2 regions of the Oceanobacillus sp. FSL K6-0127 genome follow, and region 2 is predicted to be linked to the other one. Evidence: a T-box and tRNA genes for the amino acid it is inferred to sense, from the RefSeq annotation. Region 2 holds a T-box; the other holds one or more tRNA genes.
The links. A T-box is a leader RNA that pairs with one kind of tRNA and senses whether it is charged. The one in region 2 lies ahead of serS (serine--tRNA ligase), so its partner is inferred to be a tRNA-Ser.
Positions count from the first base shown of each region.

Region 1: it has a tRNA-Ser gene. The T-box ahead of serS (serine--tRNA ligase) is inferred to sense a tRNA for this amino acid. The anticodon was not compared.

Region 1 covers NZ_CP150287.1:2,709,941-2,720,438, reverse strand. Annotated here, with positions in the region: gene MHH64_RS13460 (rhomboid family intramembrane serine protease) at 1-27, opposite strand, end outside; gene MHH64_RS13455 (hypothetical protein) at 192-491, opposite strand; gene MHH64_RS13450 (5-formyltetrahydrofolate cyclo-ligase) at 526-1,095, opposite strand; gene rpmG (50S ribosomal protein L33) at 1,166-1,315, opposite strand; gene MHH64_RS13440 (hypothetical protein) at 1,493-1,729, shown strand; gene MHH64_RS13435 (hypothetical protein) at 1,751-2,374, shown strand; gene phoU (phosphate signaling complex protein PhoU) at 2,420-3,073, opposite strand; gene MHH64_RS13425 (penicillin-binding protein 2) at 3,226-5,352, opposite strand; gene MHH64_RS13420 (MFS transporter) at 5,508-6,779, opposite strand; gene sodA (superoxide dismutase SodA) at 6,875-7,486, opposite strand; tRNA gene MHH64_RS13410 (tRNA-Phe) at 7,675-7,747, opposite strand; tRNA gene MHH64_RS13405 (tRNA-Ser) at 7,790-7,882, opposite strand; tRNA gene MHH64_RS13400 (tRNA-Ile) at 7,892-7,968, opposite strand; tRNA gene MHH64_RS13395 (tRNA-His) at 7,987-8,062, opposite strand; tRNA gene MHH64_RS13390 (tRNA-Met) at 8,084-8,160, opposite strand; tRNA gene MHH64_RS13385 (tRNA-Asn) at 8,164-8,238, opposite strand; gene MHH64_RS13380 (Na/Pi cotransporter family protein) at 8,551-10,176, opposite strand; gene MHH64_RS13375 (NfeD family protein) at 10,401-10,498, opposite strand, start outside.
Region 2 covers NZ_CP150287.1:545,334-555,831, reverse strand. Annotated here, with positions in the region: gene MHH64_RS02595 (GTP pyrophosphokinase family protein) at 1-402, shown strand, start outside; tRNA gene MHH64_RS02590 (tRNA-Ser) at 468-560, opposite strand; gene serS (serine--tRNA ligase) at 797-2,071, opposite strand; T-box leader at 2,142-2,366, opposite strand; gene MHH64_RS02580 (serine hydrolase) at 2,452-3,786, opposite strand; gene guaB (IMP dehydrogenase) at 3,958-5,430, opposite strand; gene MHH64_RS02570 (YaaC family protein) at 5,792-6,751, shown strand; gene MHH64_RS02565 (HD-GYP domain-containing protein) at 6,779-7,885, opposite strand; gene gyrA (DNA gyrase subunit A) at 8,094-10,498, opposite strand, start outside.

The DNA of each region.
Region 1 (10,498 bases), 2.2 Mb from region 2:
AAGCTTATATTGATCATCAAGATACATATAGTCACCTTCCTCTTCATTATCATAGCAGAACAACAGCCGTTTTCACAGAACGATGCATAAAAGCCAATTACAGCAGTTAGATAAGCTATATCTAAACTGTATTGGTGGTTCTTAGAAAACTTGGCGTTCGTCAAACTTTTAGGAGCATGCCCTAGTTGCACTTATGCAAGAAGGAAAGTTTTTATACTTTCTTTCTTGCCAATAAAAAAGAAGCTGCAATTACGCTGCCTCTTTTCATACATCACACCTCTGAAACCGAAAACATATTCTGTAACATTTTCGATCGTAGACTTGGGATCTTCATAGACAATACTACCGCTTTTTTCCTGATGAACCCAATGTTCAATAAAGCATCTAATATTTTGTACCTCGATCGATAGAAAAACATAGTTGATATCAACAGCAGAACTAAGACTATTCCTGTTCGCAATGAACCCACCTTCCTTCCAAATGGTATTCATAGTTTTTTTCCGAACAAGTAATATTATACGTTGATCAAGATTCTTGCGTATGTATGATTTTATTAGCTGTAATAACATATTGGACTGGAAGATCATGCTTTTCCTTTGGAATATGATCGACTAGCTGTTCATCGCTACATAAAGAAACCGTTTTTTGATTAAAATCGACTAAAAATCGATCATAATAACCTCCACCAAAACCGATTCGGTAACCGTGCTTATCGAATAATATTCCTGGAACAATTAGAAGGTCAATATCTTTTTTTGCAACGAATCGCTTTCTATCTGGAATTGGTTCAAGCAAATCGAAGTATACGGATTCAAGCTGATTAAAGGTATTAATTGCATAAAAATGCAGCTGTTTATCAACGGGAATACATTTTGGTACAACTATTCTTTTGTTTTGTTTCCAGCCAGCTTCGATAATTGAACCGGTTGCCCATTCAAAATCCTGAGCTATTGTCATCCCGATTGTATTTGCATTTTTCCATAGTTCTGATGAAAGCAATCTTTCCTTTAATTGGTCTTCAATTTTTTTTTTTTCATGCATTGCTATTTTTTTTAAACGATCGATTGCTTCCTTTCTTAACTTAGTTTTGTCCAAAGATTTCCCTCCTTCACATATAAAAAACTCTTATCATATATATGATAAGAGTTTTTTCATTTAATTTCATTTATTTTGTTTCACGGTGCAAAGTGTGTTTTTTAAGACGTGGTGAATATTTCATAAGCTCAATACGTTCAGGGTTCGTACGTTTGTTCTTTGTAGAAATATAGTTACGATCTCCTGTTTCAGTACAAGCTAAAGTAATGTTTACGCGCATGATCTTCCCTCCAAACTTTAACAACTTGCTTTTTTATCATACATATTATTACGTACAGACTTTAATTATAATAGCAGAGTTTTTTAAACTTAGCAAGAATGTAACTAAAAAAATTATGGTTTTCTCATGTGATAAACTATGATATAACTATTAATGTATGCAAAAGGAGGGAATGCCATGTTAGTTGCAATAATTTCCATTATAATTGTTGCAGTTGTTCTATTTGTTTTATCCTACTTCATGCGTGACAAATTCGAAGAGCTGGAAACACAGCTTGAACAACTTTCGATTACGTCGATGCAGGATACATATCAAATGAAGAAACAAATAAAGATCTTAGAAGAAGAGCTTATGCCTGCAGATTTAACCCAGGATGTACATTCAAATGATGAAAAAAACAGTGTATCAAATTAACAAGTATAGAAGGAGAAAATTATGAAACATACTGTACGTGCTTTTTCAGTTGGATTATTGACGAGCGCTGTTATCCTTTTCATCATTTTTTATTTTGTCGAAGACTCTGTAAAAAGTGTGGAGGAAATCGATGTTGAGGAAATGATTGAACACGTGGAAAGTGAAGGATATGCCGTCCTTGATCAACAAGAATATATTTCATATAGCGTTCAGAAAAAACAAGAAGCAGAAAATGCAGAAACAGAAAAATCCGATTCACCTAAAAACGACACGAAGGATAAGTCCTCGAAAGAAACAAAAGCTGAATCAAAACAAGAATCACAAGATAAATCAAAGAAAGAAACGTCTGATGAATCTGATGACTCAAACGAAGATTCAGATGATGAAATCAAAAAAGAAGATAATAAAGAAAATGTAGAGAAAGAACCTGAAAATAACGTTGTTCAGTACACGTTAACAATTAGCCCAGGAATGGCTTCCTCTGATATTAGTGCACTTCTAGCTGAACAAAATATTGTTGACAATGCTTCAGAATTTAACAGTTATTTGGACGAGCATGAGTATAGTCTTCACGTCCAGATTGGAACATTTGAAGTATCGAATGATATGAGTTTTTACGAAATTGCAGAACGAATTGCACGATAAATAAAAATGCTGGCAGCAGGAAGTGATTCCCGTTGCCAGCATTTTTTAATTTAAGTTATAGTTTTCGCCTTTAACCAAATAAAGTATATTTTCTCCTATATTCGTAATATGATCAGCAAATCGCTCTAAATACCTTGCACAGAATGCAACTTGCATAACGTATTGAATTCTATCAGGATTTACTGCCGTTTCTCCTAATAATTCACTAACAATTGTTTTATACAAGTGATCAACCTCATCGTCCATCACCGCTAACTTTCTTGCAACTGTAATATCTTCATATTTGTAAGCTTGTATAGCAGTGTACATCATATCTTTTGTCATGTTATACATTTTTCTTATATCATTCGGAATGATCGATGCATTTTCTCCTAAATGAATCGTGGCAGTTGCAATGTTTTTAGCATTATCAGCCATTCGTTCAATATCCGTTAAAATTTTTAACGCTGTAATTACCCTTCTTAAATCGGTCGCTACTGGTTGTTGCTTTGCAATCAATAAAATCGTTTTATCGTTCATTTCAAGTTCTTTGCGATCGATTTTTTTGTCATTGGCAATTACCTGCCTCGCAAGCTCTATATCCTGACTGTATAACGCATCAACCGCATCATCTAAAGCTTGGCCTGCTGCGTTGGCCAGTTTAATAATGTCTTCATTCAATGCGTTAAGTTCACTTTGAAACTGTTCACGAGTTGTCATCCATATCCCCCATTTTTTATATTGCATTCTGCACGAATAGTGGAATGTCGTAGTCTTATTATATAGCAATAGTATTAAGATAATGTTAACCTTTTGTAATTTATATTATAAAAAAGCCTAAAATCTCACGTTATGAAATTTTAGGCAAATATTTATTCTTGTTCCTCTTCTTCTGTCTCTTCTTGTTCAGAATCCTCATCACTAGCTCTATCACGTTCTTCTTTTAGGTCAAAGTAAGTTTCCAGTATTTGTTTACCAATTTGTTGTGGTATATTGTGATTATTCTCTGTTCCAGTAAATGGTGTAAGAATTGCAAATGCGATTTCAGGCTCGTCGAACGGTGCATAACCAATTAATGCCAAATTTCGTGTGTCAGCAAGTTTTTGTCCATCTCTATATACAGCCGTTTCAGCAGTACCAGTTTTCCCTGCTGGATTGTATGGGGAATTACCAAAATTACTATACGCTGTTCCGTTAGGTGTCTGAAATACCTGACGGAAGCCATCTTGAACACGTTGAATATTATCATCACTCATTTGAATTCGATTTAGCACTTCTGTATTCACCGAACTGTATAATGGGCCTAATTCATCCTGGGAAGCGATTGGATCATGAACCTCTTTCAGAAAATGTGGCCGTACACGATAGCCATCGTTTGCAATCGTTGCTGTATATTGTGCTAATTGCATGGTTGTATAAGTATCGAACTGGCCTATCGCATTATACATCAACTGACCCGGCGTAACAATATTCCCTTCTAAACCGGTCGATTCATGTGGAAAATCAATGCCTGTGCTTGAGCCTAATCCAAATTGTCTATAGTAGTTACGCATTTCCTGAAAGCCCTGTCGCCAGTTATCATTAAGTGAAGGTGGAGCATTTTCCGGATACGGGTAACGGTTTTCTCCCATCATTTTTAATGCAATATACCCCATATACACGTTTGAGGACTTCTGTAATGCCGTTATATCATTAACCGTTCCGAGTCCGGTTGACCACGATCTCAGAGCTGGTGTCGCCGCAATCTTAATCGGACTATCATAAAAGCTCTGCCCTGGTGTAATTACTCCGGATTGTAAACCAGCCAACACAGTTGCTCCCTTAACAACCGACCCTGGTTCATGTGCATCTGACAAGGTTTTAAATGCAGCATCTTCGTATTCACCATTTTTCCGATCATAGTGAATTCCTGAAACAGCTAGAAGATCGCCTGTCTGAGGATCTATCACTACTGCAAGAGCATCTTCCAAATAACGATTCGTATGTGGATACTTTGTGATCGCTGTCTGCAATTCTTTTTGGACGATTTTGTCCACTTCTTCTTGGAACTCCATATCAATGGTTAGAACAAGGTCTTTTCCGCGTTCACCTTCAACAATTGTTTCCGAGCCAATAAGCGTTCCGTTTTTTGTCGTCGTGTATTGAATTTGTTCCTTCCTGCCGCGTAATAGATCCTCATATTGTTGTTCTAAACCACTTCTACCAACTCGATCATTTCTGCTGTAGCCTTTACTTAAATAATTTGCTTCTTCTTCAGCTGGTATTCCTTGCTCTTGTGTCGTTATGCTACCAAGCAGACTCGTTAATGAAGAACCATATGGATATTTTCGATTCCAGTCTGTTGTAGCATTTATTCCTGGTAGTTTATCTAAATTCTCTGCAATTCTTGCATATTCCTCTGCAGTTACATTTTCATTTTTTACAATCTGAGGTGTTAAAGAATAAGCCTTATCCAATTCCTTCTTAATTGCTATTACTTCTAGCTCTTGTTTTGAAAAATCCTGGATTTCATCCTCGGTTATTCGTTCGAGTGTAGCTTGATATACTTCTGCATTAGACATGTCTTCTTTTTCTTCAGCTGAAAGTCGTTCATCTACCTCCTCTTTATTTAACAAATACCAGTATTCTTTACGATTTCTTTCGGTAATCCCTTTAAGCGTCTTTTCATCATCCATCTTAATGTATTCCGCTAACGTCTCTGCAAGCTCTAGACGATCTTCTGCTTGTACTCCTTTTGGCGGTGTGTACGTTATCGAATATAATGCTTCATTATCAACGATAACATCACCATTTCGATCATATATTTTACCCCTGGGTACAGGGATTTTAGTTGTATCCAAGTTCGTCCGTTCGATTTCCTGCTGGAAGTCCTCCCCATTTAAAATCTGAACAACTCCTAGTTGCAGAATCAATACGGAAAACAATAAAAACACAACAAAAAACAACATATTAATCCGAAAGGGCAGCTGTGCTCTCTTCTTTTTTTTCTTCTTACTCATTTATTTTCCCCCAGTGAAAATAATAATTTTCTCATTAGTAAATTTGGCGATTTTAAGCCTTTAGGTAAATGTCCTGGTTGATCAAATAAGAAATTTTTAAGAAATTTTTATGCTATCTTATCTGATCAACAACCTTATCACTAATTTTACCATATTTAACGATTTTTTTCGTCTGTAATTTGCTCTTTTAATAAAATCTCTTTCTTTATTGGGCTACCTAAATAAATCTTACGTACTGCAAAGTAAATCATAAAATGACCTGCACCGAAAATCGCAAGTAAAACGGGAATAACCTCCTCCGCCCGAAAGAAATATACGCCTGCAAGAAAAACGATTATTGATAGAACTCGTCCACTATTTAGAAACAATTCACGAACAACCATATATTCTACACGCATTTCTCCAGCTTTCCAAGCCTTACCGATTACATCAAAGGTAAGTGATACATAAGGTACATTTATTACCGGGTACGCTATTCCAATTACAATTGCATAAATCATGAGTAAGAGATAGTTTATCTCGATAATGATAATAAAGAGGGAAAAGTAAAGAAGTATTGCTCCAACGAGTATCGCCTTTTTGCGCATGGAAGGTTTAATAAATTTCGTAGCAATTAAATAAAAAACTGCAGATAGACCCGATAGAAACATGTTAAATGTTCCAAGCGCGAATTCACTTTTTGTTACTAAGAAAACCCAGATTGAAATAACAAAAGCAAAAATTCCTTCTCTTAACCCCTGAAAAAAATGTGCATGAAGAATTCTGTTCCAATTTTTATTACGATGCCTTTCCCCTAAAATTCGCTTAAAGCGAAAAACTCCTTCTGCACCTCGGCGTTTCAATAGAAAACTAATTCCAACGGCACAGGCAAATAAAGCGAAGGAAATCCCAAATATAACCGTATAACCAATATTATTGGTCATTTTAGCGATAATTGCCCCAGCTAAAAGCGGACCTGTCATTCCACCTAAAGACTGCAAAATTCCAAGAAATCCATTGAAAAAATCTCTCGTATCAGGTTCTGTTATTTCGAAGGTTAATACATTATAAGCTAGCCAATAAAAACCATAACCAATTCCCAATAAGCTACCGAGTAAGAAGTTATATTTTGAAGCTTGATCACCAATAAGAAGAACACTTAAGAAAAATACGCATAGAAAAATAACGCCCAATCTCAATACAATAATCCGATCTACCTTTTTTGCGAGCTTTCCTGCAAGTATAAAAGTAATTGGCTGAAATAGACAAATCGCTAAATTATAATTAGCAATTGTAATGTAGTCCCCTGATTGTTTCCATAAGTATATATTTACAAACGTATTGGATAGAAAAATTCCCAGTGAATAGAGGCCACCAATGAGCAGTAAAATCAATAAGTCACGATTGCTTTCCATTTTATTTTGAAAAAACAGGATCACTTTTTGCATAGTCGATTACTCCTTTTGCGTCTCTCTTAGTGTGAACGAAGGAGTAACAGATATACCAAAAAAACACGCGGAATTAACCGCGTGTTTTTCTTCATTTATTTTGCTTCGTTATAGTTTTTTGCCACTTCATCCCAGTTAACAACATTCCAGAATGCTGAAATGTAATCTGGACGTCTGTTTTGGTAGTTTAGATAGTATGCATGCTCCCAAACGTCTAAGCCCAATAATGGTGTTTTTCCTTCCATTAATGGAGAATCTTGGTTTGGAGTGCTTGTGATTTCTAATTCACCATTATTTAATACGAGCCATGCCCAGCCTGAACCAAAACGTCCTGCTGCAGCTGCTGCAAATTGTTCTTTAAATGCATCTAGCCCACCAAATTTAGCGTTGATTTTATCTGCAAGCTCGCCAGTTGGCTCGCCCCCGCCATTTGATGAAAGAAGCTTCCAGAACAAGCTATGGTTAGCATGTCCTCCACCATTATTACGTACTGCAGTGCGAATGTTCTCAGGAACTGCATTTAAATCACTAATAAGTGCTTCAACTGATTTTCCTTGAAGATCTGTTTGTCCTTCTAGTGCTTCATTTAATTTGGTAACATACGTGTTGTGGTGCTTCGTATGATGAATATTCATTGTCTCTTTGTCAATAGTTGGTTCCAATGCATCATATGCATAAGGTAACTCAGGTAGTTCAAATTTTGCCATAATTTTTTCCTCCTTAAATGAATCCAAGTTATTAAGGTTTGTCGAACCTTTAATTAAAAGGTTATCAGAGCTTTGCTATTCATGCAAATTTTTTGCCTTATAAAATACAAGAATCTTATCATTTTTTGGTAGATTAAATTATTTAATTTATGCAAAAGAAAAAACAAGCATATTGCTTGTTTGGAAAGTGGCTCGGGACGGAATCGAACCGCCGACACACGGATTTTCAGTCCGTTGCTCTACCGACTGAGCTACCGAGCCGTTATGTAATTATAAAATCTAGTCTGCTTATAAAATACTAAATGGAGGAGGTAGAGGGATTCGAACCCCCGCGCGGTTTGACCCGCCTGTCGGTTTTCAAGACCGATCCCTTCAGCCGGACTTGGGTATACCTCCGTATTTTTTTGGTGGACCCTGCAGGACTCGAACCTGCGACCGATCGGTTATGAGCCGATAGCTCTAACCAACTGAGCTAAGGGTCCTGGAATTTTGTTAAATAATGGGGCGACCGGTGGGGATTGAACCCACGTATGCCGGAGCCACAATCCGGTGCGTTAACCACTTCGCCACGACCGCCATTATGCAATTAATTATGTATGGTAGCGGCGGAGGGGATCGAACCCACGACCTCACGGGTATGAACCGTACGCTCTCGCCAGCTGAGCTACGCCGCCACTTGGCTCCACAGGTAGGATTCGAACCTACGACCGATCGGTTAACAGCCGATAGCTCTACCACTGAGCTACTGTGGAATAGTTAGAAAACATGTCTGAAATTTTTATTTCTATTTGTAATTTTAACTTTTTAGTAATTATTACTTCTTATAGGTTATTAGCGACAAAATATAATTTACCATGTTTTAGATTTGCTGTCAATACTTTTTTGCACAACCCAAAACTTTATAATCAAACGCAAAATTTTTATGTACTTGTCTTTTCTGCGACTGCGAGATTTATAATATCACGTTCTAAAATTTATTTCAACACATAAATGGATAAATTGTTTTTTTTTGTAGAAAATTTTAATTTTATATAATAAAAAAAGGAGGTCTCCCCCCTTTTTCTTTACTCACCTAAAACTTCTTCGGCAATATTAACTGCATGATCACCAATTCGTTCCAAGTTACTGATAATATCTACAAAAACGATACCAGCTGACCCACTGCATAATCCTTCATTCATACGAATGATATGCTTTTTGCGGAATTGGCGCTCCATTTTGTCGATTTTATCTTCTTTTTGGATAACTTCTAATGCCGCTTCCCGATCCATTTTATCAAGTGATTCTACTGCTTGCTTAACCGTTAAGAGTGTTAAATCAAACATCGTATTTAAATCTTCCAGTGCTTGCTCTGTTAAGTTAACTTTATTCGATATTTTATAATCAATTAACTCAATAATATTCTCATAATGATCGCCAATTCTTTCAATATCACGAACTGAATTCATTAATGAAGTGTGCTTTACACTTTCCGCATCAGATAATGATCCAGCTGCAATATTAACGAGATAATCCGTTATTTTACGGTCTAAGTTATTTAGTGCGCCTTCAACCTGCATCGCCATTTCCGAATGTTTTTGGTTTTGTGTGGTAACGTACAGATTCGTTTCCTCTAAGCCTTGATGTGCATATTCACCCATCCGAATAATTTCTGCTTTTGCTTGATCCAATGCTAGTGTTGATGACTGTTGAATAAAAATAGGATCTAGGTGTTTTGGATTATATTCGATAATTGTATCCTCACCTGGAATAATTTTTGTTACAATCCATGCTAAGGCACCAATAAACCAAACTTGAATCAACGTATTAATAATATTAAAACTACCATGTGCAAAGGCGATAGTCATTTCAGGATTTAAATTTAAGCTCGCCTGTAAATAGCCGACATAACTTGTAAATAATCCTAGGAATATAAGGAAAATGATTGTTCCTACAAGATTAAAAATAACATGTGTTAATGCAGCTCTCTTTGCTGTAATACTTGTACCTATTGCTGCCAAGATCGCTGTAATGGTAGTACCAATATTATCTCCAAATAAAACTGGAATGGCTGCTTCTAATGCTATCGCACCCTCTGAGAATAATCCTTGAAGGATACCAATTGTTGCGCTTGAACTCTGTACAATTAATGTAAATACTGTACCAATTACTACTCCTAGTACTGGGCTTGCAGCCATACTTACTGTTAATTCATGAAATGCCTCAAGAGAACGTAATGGGGACATTCCACTACTCATTAATTCTAAACCGAAAAATAATGCTCCGAAACCAAAGATAGTTTGTCCGACCGCGGTAACCTTTTGATTTTTAAAGAAGAATAAAATTAATGCACCTATTGCAAGAATTGGTAAAGCATATTCGCCAATGTCAAGCCCGATAACAAACGCGGTTATTGTCGTACCGATATTAGCACCCATGATGACTCCAATTGCTTGTCTTAGCGTCATAAATCCAGCATTAACTAATCCAACCGTGAGTACAGTTGTTCCCGAGCTACTCTGAATCAAACATGTTACGATAATCCCTGCTAAAACGCCTAGAAATGGGTTGGTGGTAAACCGGTCTAATATATTGCGCAGACGGTCGCCTGCTGACTTTTGAAGCCCGTCTCCCATAAATTTTATACCGAGTAAGAATATTCCTAAACCACCAATAAACTCGAATAATAACGTTTGTAAATCGATATCCACTATTGCTTTCATCCCTTCATTCTATGTTGAATCTTGTCGCTTGCGCCTCTCCCATTATTAATGATTTGTTAACCATTTGTAAAGGTTTAAGTTGAATAATTTACATTAAATTTACATAATGATTTTTCTTCTATTTAGTAACTACCCTTAACATAGGTTTTTCATTCTTTTTTTCTCAAAAAAAAGACAATTTCCTAGTACTAGGAAATTGTCTTTTAGAACATCTATGATATTTTTTCAACTAATATTTTTGTCCCATCTACTTGTGTAACCTTAACTTTACTATTCTTCGGAATCCATTGTCCGTCAGATACCGCACTAT
Region 2 (10,498 bases):
GTTATAGAAGTAAAAGACTATATAAAACATCCTAAATCGAATGGATATAAAAGCCTCCATCTTATTTTATCGATTCCAGTATTTATGTCAGATCGAACCGAACAGGTTTATATCGAAGTTCAAATCCGCTCGGTTGCCATGGATTTCTGGGCAAGCTTAGAGCATAAAATCTACTATAAATATAATGGGGAAGTTCCCCAGCAGTTAATCATGGAATTAACGGAAGCAGCAAATGTAGCAAATAAACTGGATTCTAAAATGGAGAAACTAAATAATGAAGTGAACAATATCAAAAGCCAAGCAGCAGAGAATGAAGATATTCATTTTTTACAATTAAATGAGGAGGATAAGGTTCATCTCCCATTAAACTTCTTACAATCCTTCCTTGATAGGGAAAAGTAATATGAAAAAACCGCTGAAAAACAGCGGTTTTCTTTATCTCCAATTATTATACTTTTGATTTCAAATGGAGGAGGTAGAGGGATTCGAACCCCCGCGCGGTTTGACCCGCCTGTCGGTTTTCAAGACCGATCCCTTCAGCCAGACTTGGGTATACCTCCATAACGATTAGAAAACTGAGCATTCTTTAAAGGGATTCTTAGAAGGCGTTCTTTGCTTTCTAAGAAAAACTTATACTGGAATGCAAGCTTTTGTTGCTTATACAAATAAAAAAGTTCTATACTTGCTTATTTGCCAAGAAATAATATATCATGCTCAAAAATGAATGTCAAATTTTTGGCCATTCCATGCTAAATAAGAGAACACGGAGGTATGAATAACCTCCGCACAAGTCCCATTACTTCATTACTTCTTTTCCACCCATATACGGTCGTAATACTTCTGGGATAACAACAGATCCATCTGCTTGCTGGTAGTTTTCCAAAATAGCTGCTACTGTACGTCCGATTGCAAGTCCAGAACCATTTAACGTATGCACATATTCTGGTTTCCCGTTCGCCTCCCTGCGGAAACGTATACCAGCCCGACGTGCTTGGAAGTCTTCGAAGTTAGAGCAAGAAGAAATCTCACGGTATGTTTCCTGGCTTGGAATCCATACTTCAATATCGTACTTTTTAGCTGCGGTAAATCCTAGGTCAGCTGTACACATGCTCATTACACGATATGGTAAGTTTAATAGCTGCAATACTTTTTCTGCATTTCCTGTTAATGTTTCCAATGCTTCATAGGAATCTTCCGGCTTCACAAAATTAACAAGCTCAACTTTGTTAAATTGATGCTGACGAATTAATCCACGTGTGTCTCGCCCAGCAGATCCTGCTTCAGAACGGAAATTCGTGCTAAATGCAACATATTTTTTCGGTAGATTATCTGCTGATAAAATCTCATCACGATGGTAATTTGTTACGGGCACTTCTGCAGTAGGAATCATGAAATAATCCCAATCCTCCAGTTTAAATGCATCCTCTTCAAATTTTGGAAGCTGACCAGTCCCTGTCATGCTAGCGCGATTTACAATTTGTGGAGGTAGCATCTCTATATAACCATGCTCATCTGCATGGAGATCCATCATGAAGTTTAATAATGCACGTTCTAATCTCGCACCAAGGCCTTTATAGAAAACAAAACGGCTCCCTGTTACTTTAGCTGCGCGTTCAAAATCGATAATATCAAGATTCGTTGCAATGTCCCAATGAGCCTGCACTTCAAAGTCAAATGCCGGAACAGTACCCCAATCGCGAACTTCCACATTATCGTCTTCATCTTCTCCAACTGGAACAGATTCATGCGGGATATTCGGAATGGATAGCATAATATGCTGTAGCTCTTCCTCGATACCCTTCAAGTCTTTATCGAGTAAAGCAATTTGATCACCTAGCTCGCGCATTTCTTTAATCGCAGGATCTGCATCCTTCTTTTCTCTTTTCAAAGCAGATATTTCTTTCGTTGCTTCATTGCGCTTTGCCTTTAAAGCCTCTGTTTCTGCAATTAATCCGCGACGTTTTTCGTCTAAAGAACCGAACTTATCTAAATCAGATAAATCCTCTCCACGATGGGCAAGCCTTTTTTGTACCTCTTCAAAGTTATTTCTTAAATACTTCATGTCTAACATAATGATTCCTCCTTTAAGCATTATATAAATTGTTAAATCCTTTAAAAATCAAAAAACTCCCGTCCCTAAATATAGGGACGAGAGTAAGTTTCCCGCGTTGCCACCCTTGTTGAAGATACTATCTTCCGGCTCATCGTTCATAACGGCTCTTCACCGGGTTTACTTACTTTGGATTCTAAATCCTTTCCGTAAACCTGTTCAAGGATGGATTCACAGCAATCTAACACCGATTCTCACCAGCCATCGGCTCTCTTAAGAAAGACATGCTATTACTACTTCCTATCAATACATTTTAATTAATTGTCATTATAATTATTGCTATCATATGCAATTTTAATTCAAAATGCAAGTTTTTCTGGTAAAATTGATTTTGTTGTTAACTAAAAAAGTCCTTTAATCCAATCAACGGCAGCTGTAAATATATTTGCAAAGAAATCACCGATAGATCCGAGTGTAAGCATGAACCAGTTTGATTTTTCTACTGCTTCATCTGTTACAAGGTCAATTTGGCTAGTTGAATCATCAAAAATATAACCATAATCAACATCACCATCATAAACAAGCTCTGCTGTTCCGACTACTTCGCCTTTTTCAATTGGTGCTACTAATTCACCGTCTTCATTTAATTTATCCTCATCAATATGATATTCAATACTGTACAATTCTGCTTCATCTGCTTGAATTGGAATACGTACTGCTTCACTTAATGAAACGTTAACTTCATCTTGTTTTCCTTTTGCTACAGGAACTGTGCCTTGATCCTCAGACTGGTAACCAGCAGGAAAAAGCTCCTCAGATTGGAATTTCGAATAGCCATGATCCAGTAATTGAGCTGTTTCTACGAAGCGCTCTGTATCACTACTCGTTCTCATAACAACCGTAATTAATCGATTACCGTCTCGAATTGCAGTACCTGTGAAGCTGTGGCCTGCCAAATTTGTAAAGCCTGTTTTTAAGCCATCTACACCTTCATAGAAAAACTGTCCTAAATTTTCACCTTCATGTGGAAGCATATAATTCCAGTTGCGGATGGTTTGTCCATCAAATTCAGTCACTGGAATTTTAGCAACATCGAGTGCCCCTGGATAATCATTCACAAGGTGATAACCAAGCTGTGCAGCAGATCGTGCTGACAATAGGTTCGTCCCATTTGGGTCTGTTCCTTCTGGGTGATTACCATCTAGGTCTTCATTGTCCAATCCTGTTGAATTTACAAATTCAGCTTCAGATAGCCCTAACTCTTCCGCTTTTTGATTCATTAACTTAACAAATTCGCCCTCTGAACCAGAAATTAATTCCGCTAAAGCAATCGTTGTGGCATTATCTGAATTAATCGCCATTGCTTCATATAATTCTTCAACTGTATAATCCTGTTGTTGTTTCAATCCAACACCCGAAAACACCGTATTGGCAGAAATACTGTAAGCATAATCACTAATCTGCGTAGTTGTATCCCACGAGATTTGACCATTTTCGACAGCTTCCCATACGAGATATTCCGTCATCATTTTCGTCATACTTGCCGGTGGAAGCGCAACATCAGGGTTTTTTGCATATAAAACCTTTCCTGTTTCTGCATCGACTAGAATTGCCGATTCAGCACCTATATCCAATGACTCTGCAGCGTTTGCAGTAAGTGGCTCTGTTATAAACAATTGTATTAGTACAAGCATCGCAAGTACTAATGGAAAAATCTTCTTCATGCTGTGTTTCAACTTTCTGTACCTCCAACCTGCGGTATAACCTTTTTAATTTTGCCATTCTCTCTTTTGAATAAGCTATCTGTTATTTTACCACATAAAAATATAAAAAAATAGATGCTAGAGATACCAAGCATCTATTTTTTATTCATTACTATTATAAAAGGTAGTTCAAATTATAGAGCCTTAATTGACTGAATAATTTGGTGCTTCTTTTGTAATTTGTACATCATGCGGATGGCTCTCACGTAATCCAGCACCTGTTATACGTATAAACTGTGCATCATTGCGCAATGCATCAATTGTTCCTGTTCCACAATATCCCATACCAGATCGTAATCCGCCTATTAACTGGTGGAACGTATCTGCAAGTGCACCTTTATAAGCAACTCTTCCTTCAATACCTTCTGGAACAAGCTTTTTATTGTCTGAATCACTCTGGAAGTAACGATCCTTCGAGCCTGCTTTCATTGCGCCAACAGAACCCATTCCGCGGTATACTTTATATTTTCTGCCTTGATAGATTTCTGTTTCTCCAGGGCTTTCCGTTGTCCCTGCAAACATACTGCCAATCATGACTGCATGTGCTCCAGCAGCCAATGCTTTCACAATATCTCCAGAATATTTAATTCCACCATCGGCAATGACTGGAACACCGTATTCTGCGGCTGCTACAGCACAATCATGTACTGCTGTAATCTGTGGTACTCCGACACCAGCTACAACTCGAGTTGTACAAATTGATCCAGGTCCAATTCCCACTTTTACAACAGATGCACCTGCTTCAATCAACGCTTTTGTTCCTTCAGCAGTAGCAACGTTACCTGCAATAATGTCTAAATCAGGAAATGCCGCTCTTACTGCTTGTAATTGATTGAGCACGCCTTTTGAATGTCCATGAGCAGTATCAATCACAATCGCATCGACACCTGCTTCGACAAGCTTTTCAATTCGAAGCATCGCATCTCCCGTTACACCAACTGCAGCTGCTACAAGTAAGCGACCTTGCTCATCTTTAGCTGAATTCGGGAACTCAATAACCTTCTCAATATCTTTAATTGTGATTAAACCTTTTAAAATGTTGTTTTCATCCACAAGTGGGAGCTTTTCAATTTTATATTTTTGGAGAAGTTTTTCAGCTTCCTCTAATGTTGTCCCAACTGAAGCTGTAACAAGGTTTTCACTTGTCATCACTTCCGAAATAGCAATTGAATAATCCTGAATGAAGCGCAAATCACGATTTGTTAAAATGCCTACAAGCTTCTGTTCTTCAATATTGTTCACAATTGGTACACCAGAAATGCGGTATTTGCCCATTAAGTGCTCTGCATCATATACCTGATGGTCAGGTGTAAGGAAGAATGGGTTCGTAATAACACCACTTTCAGAACGTTTAACACGGTCTACCTGCTCAGCTTGTTCCTCCATCGACATATTTTTATGAATGACACCGAATCCTCCTTGGCGTGCCATTGCAATTGCCATTTCTGCTTCTGTAACAGTATCCATACCAGCACTAATAAATGGTGATTTTAACTTCAAATTGGATGTAAGCTGTGTACTAAGATCAACGGTATTAGGCAAAACCTCTGATTTTCCTGGTATTAATAATACATCATCAAATGTTAAACCTTCTTTTGCAAACTTATCTTCTCTCATTTTTAATTCCTCCTTATGAAGTTTATGTATGGTGTAACTATCTATCGTTCAAACTATATAGAGGATGTCCCAAAAGTCCGGTAAAAATGACACATCGAGAGTGATAGACCTTCGACGCCCAGGGCGTTCTAATGTCGGTGTTGCGACAAGGATTTTCGGCGGGGCGAGTAATCGCAGCCCCAGGACGTTGCAACTTTAGCCGACCTCGGTTCTTTTTATCCTTCTTCTGAGCACACATTTATATATACGAATATCTATTTTTATATACATTACTCTAATACGCTTGGTTTTTCAACAAAGTTCGATTAGAAACAAAAAATAAATAGATTCAAAATTTTATAATAGTTAAGAGGTCATAATTATGATAACAGTCGATGAATTTTATACGTATTTAAACGCACAACAACATGCCCAAAGCTTTTTATATCAATGCTATTTAGGAATGGAGGATGCAGAAGCAAAAAGCTATCAAAATTACAGCACTTTCATGTATTTGCTCGATCATAGCCAGCGTTTTTATGAAAATGGTAAAAAATCCGATGAACTTGTTCAGCCTGTTTTATATTTTTACGGTATGGTGCATTTATTAAAAGCATATCTTCTAACGAAACGTCCGGACTATCCAGAATCAACCTCGCTGCTCGCTCATGGCGTAACTGCAAGGAAACGAAAGAAAAAGTTCTATACATTTACAGATGATGAAGTAAAAGTACAACAGCATGGCATGTTCCCTTATTTCTCGGAGCATTTGTACGCCACTAAAAGAATCCCTTTTGAAAAAATTCGCATGGAAACGCTTTTTAGCTTACTACCCGAAATGAGTAATTTTTTCGCTTTACAGAAGCAGGAGAAACTAACTGTCATTGGCTCAGCAAACTCGGTTCATCTACAATTCCCAACCAAATTATTTGATAACTATCATTTAACAGAAAAGGCATTTATAGCACGCATACAAAACTATCTTCCAGCTATTAAGGAGATTAAATCTGGAAAATTAATGCTTGATATAGAACTTGAAGATTACGTTGATTTTTCGAATGGTCCTTTTTTCAAGCATATGGATAATAATCAGCTTTATTTTCCAGCAAATCGGGATTCCTTTCTTCCTATTTCAGAAGTAATGATTCATTATTTGTTGCTTTTTAATCTTAGTATGCTCTGTCGCTACGAGTCAGAATGGTGGGGTGACTTATTTGTATCCAAGGCGGATATGGATTACCCTTTAATCCACCATTTTCTACAAGTTACTGCACAAAAAATCCCAAGGCAAATTGGTAGTGAGATGCTAGCAATGAAAACGACGTTTGACAGCCTAACATAGCCTACATATACGAATAGGGAGCTATAGCTAGCTCCCTATTATTTCTTCAATATAAAGTTCGGGCATTTGATCCAATGAGATAATCGCTTCATCTGGTTCGATACGAATCATTGGCTTTGTCGGTTTTGTCGTTTCTATAAAAACAATTTCCCCATGTTTTCCATTCGAGAGGATTATCTTCTTTCCAATCAAAAAATGAACGAAATTGTCGATGAATACGTTTACTACCTGCGCATCGAATTTCATATATCTATCCTTTTCGATTGTTTTTATTGCATGAAATAAACTTTGTGGCTTTGCATAGATACGATTACTTATTATCGCGAAATATGTATCACTTACTGCGATAATTTTAGCAAATACATGGATTTTTTCATTCGTAATACCAAGCGGATAACCACTTCCATCTAGACGTTCATGATGCTGGAGTACACCTAATTTTACCGCCGCTGTGATTATTGGTAAATGCTCAATCATTCGATACGAATACGTAGGGTGATTTTTAATAGCTTTCCATTCATCTTCTGTTAACGTTCCCTTTTTGTTCAGGATAGAATCATCCACTTTTACCAATCCACAATTACTAAGTAATCCTGCTATTCCACTTTGAAGCCATTCACCTTTCGAAAGCCCCATTTTCCTACCGATAAATGCTGAAAGAAGGGAAACTGCAACACTATGGAAATACATATAATCCTCCTGGGTACTATATGTATGAAGCCTATATATTTTTTCGGCCTCTATTGTTTCTGTACATTCCAATAGTGGTATGATCAATTTACGAACAACTGAGATATCAATTGGCATCCCATTTTGCCATTTTTGAAACTGTTGTTTATATGCAGCCACCACATTTAGATAACTCTCAGCAAATGGAAGACTTTTTTCGTTATCAATTGAATTTTGCTTCTTCATATGCTGTTTTTCCTTTGGCTGAACAGGTTTTCCTAAAAATGAATCACCGTTAGACAAGGTAGATGATACATCTACCGACTCAACAAGGAATTTTTCAAGAATTGTAATATGTTCTTCTTTTAATATGGTGTTTTTTAGGATGATTGGACGATTTGTCTTGCCTCTTACTTCCTTAAGTAATACACATCCTGGAATTAGACTTGAAGGTTTTACTCGCATATCGGTTTCCCCCATTTTCTCAGATAGAAGGTAATACTTCATTCCATTAAGATTCTCTTCCTTCGCATAGACTGTTAGCAGCACAAGGTTAAAAGAATCAGTTTTTTTATTTCCCCAGCATAGAGGGGATTCCAGTTCGTATCATATGTATAAAGAAGATGACTCAGGATGTACACTACTTTCTGAGTCATCTATAGATAGATTCCAATTATTCTTCGTTCGTATCTGTCTCTGTGCTTTCTTTTTCTGAAGTTGTATCTTGTACAACTTCTTCTTCTGCTGTTTCCTCTTCTTCCCTATCTACCTTAGCAACCGTTGCTACTTCTTCTCCATCCTGTAATCGAATTAAATGGACACCTTTTGTACTTCGTCCAGTTGTTGAAATCTCTGCTACTGGAATTCGAATTAATACGCCTGCTATGGTAATCAACATGAGATCCTCTTCACCTGTCACATCTTTTACAGCTACAACATGACCAGTCTTCTCATCGAGTTTACATGTGAAAACACCTTTACCCCCGCGGTTAATTTGACGATATTCCGCTTCTGGTGTTTGTTTACCAAAACCTTTACTTGTGACATGGAGAATTTTTGAATCAGGCTCAATAATCTCCATGGATACGACTTCATCATCTTCTCGTAACGAAATACCTTTAACACCTGCTGCAGTTCGTCCCATTTCTCGAATTTGTGTCTCTTCGAATCGGATCAGATAACCATTTTTCGTTGCAATCATCATATCCTTATTGCCATCGGTTAATCGAACGGAGATTAGCTCGTCTTCTTCACGAAGTCCAACTGCAATTAAGCCACCTTTACGGATATTTGCAAATTTGGCCAGGGAAGTACGTTTAGCAATTCCATGTTTCGTTGTAAAGAATAGGAACGCATCCTCTTCATAGCTATTTACAGAGATAACTGCATTGACCCATTCCCCTTTTTCAACCTGAAGCAGATTGATGATTGGAATTCCTTTTGCTGTCCGATTGAACTCTGGAATCTCATACCCTTTTGCACGATATACCTTTCCTTTATTGGTAAAGAAAAGCACCGTATCATGTGTGGATGTCGATACAAGATGTTCTACAAAATCATCCTCATTCGTTCCCATTCCTTGAATTCCTCGACCACCGCGTCTTTGTGTTCGGTAGGTAGATGCAGGTAAACGCTTGATATACCCTTGATGTGTAAGGGTTATAACAATGTTTTCTACTGGAATTAAGTCTTCGTCCTCGAAGAATCCAGCTCCACCAGCTACAATATCCGTACGACGATCATCATTAAAACGTTCCTTAATTTCAGTAAGCTCTTCGCGAATAATTTCAAGTACTTTTTCTTCATCCGCTAAAATTGCTTTTAACTCATTAATCAGTTTTTGCAATTCACTGTATTCTTCTTCAATCTTCTCACGCTCTAAACCTGTTAAACGCTGCAGGCGCATATCAAGAATAGCTTGAGCTTGCTTTTCTGAAAGCTTGAAACGTTCCATTAAACCAACTCTTGCAATGTCTGCAGTTTTAGAGTTACGGATTAAGGAAATTACTTCGTCTAAATGGTCTAATGCGATGCGTAAACCTTCTAAAATATGTGCACGCGCTTCTGCTTTTCTTAATTCAAAAGCAGTACGACGTGTAATAATTACTTTTTGATGCTCTAAATAATGCTCTAGGCACTGTTTAATAGTTAATACTTTCGGCTGGCCATCTACTAATGCAAGCATATTAATTCCAAATGTTGTCTGTAGTGACGTATGTTTATACAAATTATTTAAAACAACATTGCCATTCGCATCACGGCGAAGCTCCATCACAATGCGCATACCATTTCGGTCAGACTCGTCACGTAAATCTGTAATTCCTTCAATCCGCTTATCCCGAACGAGTTCTGCAATTTTCTCAATCAGTCTTGCTTTATTAACCTGATAAGGTAATTCTGTTACAATAATTGTTTCTTTTCCATTTGAACTTTCTTCGATATTCACTTTCGCACGAATTGTAACCGAACCTTTTCCAGTTTCATATGCTTTTCGGATTCCGCTGCGACCTAATATTTGGCCGGCAGTAGGAAAGTCTGGACCATGGATATAGTCTTCCATCAATTCATCTACCGTGATATCCGGATCTTTACTCACTGCAAGTACAGCATCAATTGTTTCTCCCAAGTTATGTGGCGGAATATTGGTTGCCATTCCAACCGCAATCCCTGATGTACCATTGACGAGTAGATTAGGGAAACGTGCTGGGAATACAACAGGCTCCCGTTCAGATCCATCGTAGTTATCCTGATAATCAATTGTATCTTTATTGATATCACGCAATAACTCCATCGAGATTTTTGACATTCTCGCTTCAGTATAACGCATTGCAGCTGCTGAGTCTCCATCAACCGATCCAAAGTTTCCATGACCATCTACAAGCATATAACGATAGCTGAAATCTTGTGCCATCCGAACCATTGTCTCATAAACTGCTGAGTCTCCGTGTGGATGATACTTACCGATAACTTCACCAACAATACGTGCTGATTTCTTATGCGCCTTATCAGAATGCATCCCTAAGTCATTCATCGCATACAAAATTCTCCGATGAACTGGTTTCATTCCATCACGTACAT